DNA from 2 places in the Shewanella vaxholmensis genome. Region 1 is predicted to be linked to the other one. Evidence: riboswitches for the same ligand, from Rfam matches in the RefSeq annotation. Region 1 holds a riboswitch; the other holds the start of a gene.
What was found. A riboswitch is a leader RNA that binds a small molecule or an ion and turns the genes downstream of it on or off. The one in region 1 is predicted to bind cobalamin.

Region 1 (3,155 bases):
TTTGCAATCTTAAGTCCGGCGGGAGAGGCGCACTTTTGGGGCAATGAAACGAACTGCGGTATCGATTGGCTCAAACAAACGGATATTAAAGGCGTGAACAGTATTGTCAGTGTCGGCACGGGATTTCTGTTGCTGCGTGACAATGCCGTACCTCAAATCCTCGTCGATGACAGTGACTACGCCTATCTATATGGTTTTCACTATGCCCAAGAGATCCTCAATCGATATTGGCAGGAGGGAAGCAAAATCACCATAGGTTCAGCATCATTTGTATTCACCCGTCCTGACGGCAAAGTCGTGCCAGTAGGCTATAGGGCTAACCTAGAAAATGTCGAGAAGCTCATAGAACGCATCCCGCGATTAACTTGGTTAGCGAGGGCGGGTGAGGGTTATGTCGGGATCAGTGAAAAGGGGGAATGGGTCTCTTGGTCGATGAATAACGAGATGTTCGCTAAATCTTCGGTACCGCCTGCCGATTCGTTGGTGATTAAGCCGCTGGATTTTACCCCTGTTATCCAATGCGAAACGCCAGAGCAACGGCAGGCGATTCTGAGTCAGGAAAGGCCTAAACCTGAAGTAAAAATGTGGTTGTTTAGCGAATAGCACTAACCTTTTTTACCATCACGGCGCAGATAAACGGAGTATTTCTCTGTTATTCAAGCCGTGACAGTGATTATTTCTTTCAAAGTGGCAGTTAATCTAAGCTTTTGACTGTTTTCAATCTGGGTTATTCGCTAGAATGCTGGGTGTTTTCTGTTCAATTTCATGATGTCGTATTAATTAGTATTAGTTATAAGTGCGATACAAGGATGATAAGTATGAAATTAGCATTGTGTTCACCTATTGGATTGTTTCAAGGTGCCAGTGTGTTGTTACTCTGCAGCTTAATTGGCTCAGAGCCAGTTCAAGCCACATTAGATATAGCTCGGAGCGAAAGCGGCGCTGCTCATACCCATGTATTGCCGGTATTTGGTCAGCAATTAGGGTTCAATCTGCCTGCGGGCTGGAAGCAGGCTTATCATGAGGAGCAAGCAGGCATGTTTATGGCAGAATATGTGCCTGAGCAGGAAGCATTAACCCAGTGGAGTGCACTATTTTGCGTGCAGGGTTTTAAGGATATGGCCGAGAGTATTAGCCCTGAGCGCTTCTTAGATGCGATGGCCGAGACCTATAAATCGACCTGTGACGGCGAAGTGGTGTACCAGAAGCTCGGTGACAACGAAGTCGATGGGCACGCTGGATTTCATGCCATTCTAGGCTGTACAGCCATGCCCAATATGCACGGTGTGACGGCACTGAATTCCAAAGCCTATGCTTCAACTCCTCAAGGGGAAATTGGCTACTATACGGTTGTTAGTGGCAATAAAGATTTGTATCTGTTGCATAAGTCGATGCGAGGTGCCGTTTTTTCTGCCGATAAACCGCCGCTGCAGGCGGATAATAGCCAAGATTTTATTTCCACTTTAGTCCCATTCTCCTTGAAGTAGGCTGTAGACGCTCGCTTGAGTTTGATGGACTTTCATCCGTATAGACGTCTATAATGCGCGCGCTCAGGCTCTATAATGTGCTGAGCCTTAAGGGAGTATCGCTGTTTTATTGATGGCTGTACCCTATGAATCAAATTTTTAGTCAACCTTCTGAGGTGCTTGCGTGCGAAAGCCGCGAGATAATCGGGAAGCCAGTGAAATTCTGGCACTGCCCCCGCAACGGTAAAAGGTGAGAGAAGACCGCGTTTGATTGGTGTGTTCAAGACAGAACCCGATAGTCAGAATGTTAAAGGTCAGTCTCGCGTTAATTCTATTTTTACGGATTAACATAGCCTAAGTCCGGAGACCGGCCCTAAAGGTGTTTTTGAGATTTCGGTGGGCAGACCTCAAAATGCGATAGTCACTGTCAGTATCTTTTACTGAATGAACAGTATCGTGGCGCTAATGCCCCGTTTTCCTTGCAGGAGTTAAAGGTAAAATGGGAACAAATCCAACCAAAATCGCGCTGCTGATCGGTAGCCTTTGCAGTTTTTCCGTTATCGCGCCCGCTATGGCGGCTGACGCTAGCAGCACAGCGAAAGTCGACGAGCATCTTGTCGTGATCGGCCGCTCTGACAATACCCCGTTAAATATTGCCGCGAATGTGAATGTGATTGACGCTGCGGCGATTGAAATGAGCGGTGCCACTAGTGTGACTGAGGTTTTACGCGGTCAAAGTGGTATTCAAATTTCAGATAATAACATCGGTACTAGTTTTGCGATGCGTGGCTTTAGCGCCAGCACTGCTGTGAATAACACGCTGATTTTACTTGATGGTCGTCGCCTCAATAATATCGATATTGCTGCCCCTAGTCTTAATGCCATTCCGCTTAACCAAGTCGAGCGCATCGAAATTTTATCGGGTAGTGCGGGTGTGCTTTATGGTGACCAAGCCGTGGGCGGCGTGATCAATATTGTCACTAAATCCCCTGAAAATACCGGCGGTAGCGTACAGTTATCCGGCGGCAGCTTTGATACCTATGAAGGTCGCGGTGATGTGTCTGGCGCGATCAACAAAGATTGGCGTTACTTTTTCACCGGTAGTTACAACCAAGGTGACAACTATCGCAAACATAATGCTAACGAAACCGGCTCTATTCTTGGCCGCATTCAATATAAAACGGCCACAGACTCGTTCTTCGTTGAAACCAGCTATTACGATGATGACCGTGAAAATCCTGGCTCGCTTACAAAAGATCAATTTAAAGACAACCCACGTGACTCTGGGAACGATAAGCAATATTCTCACGAAATGACCACTGCGGCGCGTACGGGTTACCAGCATCAGCTCAATCAAAACTGGGCGCTGGCGGCGGATTTAGATTACAGCGATACCTTAGTGTCATCATTGAACTGGGGACAGAGCCGTAATACGCGATCACTGTTGATGTTTAGTCCTAAAGCGTTAGCTAACTACAGTACGCGTCAAGGTGAGCTAAACCTAGTCACAGGTTTAGACATTAGCCGTGGTAAGGCTGATTTTGACACTATGGCGCGCAGTAATGTGCAGCAAACACAAAGTGCTTACTTACAAGCCACTGTGCCATTAAGTCATACCCTAAGTTATGTTGTGGGTGGGCGATATGCGCGGGTGACCGACGAGTTAGTCGATCGCAAAGTTTATCCTAG
Region 2 (3,155 bases), on a different contig from region 1:
CAATACCGCCGCAGGTAGCGACTAAAATCGCGGTAATCAAGGAGCAGAGCAGCAGCATATTGAGTCGCAACTTAGGCACATTCACCCCTAAGGTATGCGCCGTTTCATCCCCCGCCTGCAACGCCATGATCTGCCGTTTCATGCCTAAAATAATGAACAAACTCGCGCCAATCACCAGTGTCGGTAGCACTAATAAGGACCAACTGGCCTTGGCGAAACTGCCTAAACTCCAAAACAACACAGAAGCCGTCGCCTGCGGACTGGCGAAATACAGCAGCAGACTCGTTAGCGCGCCGAACATAAAGGAGGTCGCCACGCCTGAGAGCAACATGCGCTCCACTTGGCTATTGAGCCCAAGGCCAGACAAGGCCAGCACTATCAGTACCGACAAACTGGCGCCAATAAAAGCGCCGAAGGGCAAGCTAAACCAAAGCAAACCCGACAAGGCGCCCGAACCACTAAAAATCCCCGAGTTCGCCGCCATACCCGCATTCTCAAAAAATCCAGAGCCCGTGAATAACGTCAACATCACCACAGCGCCAAAGGACGCGCCTGAGCTAATGCCAAACAAATAAGGGTCAGCCAGCGGATTGCGGGTCACGGTTTGCAACACACTACCCGCCAAGGACAAGCCCGCACCCGCCACAAAGGCCAGTAAAATGCGCGGCAGTCTGAGCTCCATCACGATGCGCTCCGTCATGCCATTGGCCTGAGTGAGGTTGGCCATTTTATTGATAAACACTTGGATAACATCCATAAAACTGATGTTCGCCGCGCCAAAACTCGTGGCGGCAATGGGGGTTATCAAAGTGATTATGCCTAATGCGACCAGCATCAGTTGTTGTCTCGTCAAAGGTGTCACGATACGCCCCAAATGTGAGATGAAATGCTGTTTACTCCCTGAATCATCCGCCCTCGCCTCGCTCAGCCAAAGCATCAGCCATGCTGTGCGTCGAATCATGGTAGCCATAAAAATAGCTGATTAAGGGCTTTTTATGTTGTGGATGGGGCGATACCTGAGCGCACACGCCGAACACATCGCCAATTCGCGCCTCGGTTAATACCTCGGTTGGTGTGCCCATAGCGCTAACTTCACCGTTATGGATCAACAACAAACTGTCGCACAGAGCGCTGGCTAAATTAAGATCGTGAATAGAGGCAATCACGCTGATGCCAAGGCTACGCACTAATTCGAGGATTTGGATTTGATAACGCACATCGAGGTGGTTGGTTGGCTCGTCGAGGATCAGCAGTTGCGGCTGCTGCACTATGGCGCGGGCGATCAAGGCACGCTGCTTTTCACCGCCGGATAAGTGCTCGTACTGTTGATGCATTTTATGACTGAGGCCGACTTTCTCTAAGGCTTTGGCAATGCGCTCGCCATCACAGCTCGAATTGGTATCGAACATGCCCTTATGCGGTGTTAAGCCCATGCTGACCAATTGCTCTGTGGTTAAATCAAAATAGTGCGGCGTGTCTTGCTGCACTACAGCGACGCGGCAGGCAAACGCCTTGGGCGATAAACGCTCAATATCTTGATCAAACAGGGTAATTTTGCCCTGAGTCGGGCGAACAAAGCGATACAAACAGCGTAGCAAGCTAGACTTACCCGCACCGTTAGGGCCAATCAAACCCAGCATCTGCCCCGTTGGCAGCGCAAAGTTAATATTGGAAAGAATGGTTTTGCCATCGATACACCAGCTTAACTGGCTGACATCGAGCGCGACCGTCTGGCTCGCTGATGGGCGAGTGTCGCTGTCATTCAAAGCATGGCTCGTTTGGATGGCAGAGAGTTTCACCAACGCGGTGCTCCTAGCGAGTCCAAACCTGAATTAAAAAAGGTTGTGCACATTGTCATCGGCTCCCTCGAGTCACCCGCTCGAGAACTAAGGCTGCACGCAGCGATAACAGAAATAGGCAGGTCTCCTGACTCGTCACTTTTTGTATTGAAAACAATATAAAAAGTCACTCACAGTTGCGGGCACAGTTCGGGCTGACTGACGAGCAGCTCCCCGATTCCCTATTATGCTGAGATTGATTTCAAGCCTTTGCAGCGTGCCTCGGCAATAGTTGCCACAGAACACCCTCGCACGACTAAAAACTCCCAACACCTATTTCTGTGACGTCATCCGGTACACTGCCACCAGCCTTGCAAGGCCGCGTGCGTCAGGGGACGTCAGGAAAAAGCATTATCCTATATTTACCTTAATAGGCAATCGACAATCACGCTGGTAAGATAAGAAAAATCTTCACCTTAGGGCTACGCGGATCACTCGCAGCGCCCGCTCGGCCAATCTAAACGCCAGTAACAAACGCCGTGTTCATCTTGCAGCACATTAATGCTCACCACGGCCGCCACGGGTAAATCGAGTTGACTGTAAAAGCCCACCGCCCGCTCAACCCCAAGGGCGCGCGCCATTAAGTGACGGATCACTCCGCCGTGGGTCACGACCCATACTTTGGCAGCCAGTTCGCCCGCACTCAAGCTCACACCCGCTCCCACAGCCAGCTCGGCGTTATGTGAGTCGACGGTCAATCGTTCAAACTCGGCGGCGAGTATCTGGTCAATGGCGCCATTCACCCGCGACTCGAAGCTTGCCATAGTTTCCCCATTGGGCGGCGGTGTTTGCCAAGGGTTTTGCCAATAGGCCGCTAAGCGTTCGCCCTCTTGCTGATAAAGCTCATCGAGCCGACGACCGTCCCAATCGCCAAAGTCGATTTCCTGTAAACCCGACAAAAACTGCGCCTGCAATGGCCTTGACTCAGATACCAGCACCGCCGTCGAATGCAGCTCGGCGGCAAAGGCTTGGGCAAATTCGCCGCAGCGGCGTGAAGTCGAACTATAAATCGCGCTGCAGGTACTTGCCTGCGCCTCAACAGCAGCCGACATTTGCTGCCAGCCCTTTTCGCTTAAAGGCACATCCACACGGCCGCGTAAAATGGCGCCGCCTTCACACTCGCCGTGGCGTAACAATAACAATCGAACTTGTTTCATCGTATTCCTATGTCTATCACTCATGGCAAATTTTGTTGAAAACCCACATTAGACCCGTCGTCCTATATACTCAATTACGCCCTAGCCCTGCAAATAGCCTAACAACTAGCCCTAAAAAAAGATCCGTTAAACTGGGTGAAAAGTGCTGATAGGACTCAAT

Region 2: another riboswitch for cobalamin. It lies ahead of Q4Q46_RS02665 (ABC transporter ATP-binding protein); the one in region 1 lies ahead of Q4Q46_RS10555 (TonB-dependent receptor).

Annotation. Positions count from the first base shown of each region.
Region 1 covers NZ_JAUOEV010000010.1:41,977-45,131, reverse strand. The annotation lists gene Q4Q46_RS10565 (RCC1 domain-containing protein) at 1-603, shown strand, start outside; gene Q4Q46_RS10560 (hypothetical protein) at 819-1,487, shown strand; cobalamin riboswitch at 1,624-1,856, shown strand; gene Q4Q46_RS10555 (TonB-dependent receptor) at 1,966-3,155, shown strand, end outside.
Region 2 covers NZ_JAUOEV010000002.1:123,612-126,766, forward strand. The annotation lists gene Q4Q46_RS02660 (FecCD family ABC transporter permease) at 1-937, opposite strand, end outside; gene Q4Q46_RS02665 (ABC transporter ATP-binding protein) at 906-1,799, opposite strand; cobalamin riboswitch at 1,900-2,065, opposite strand; gene Q4Q46_RS02670 (histidine phosphatase family protein) at 2,270-2,995, opposite strand.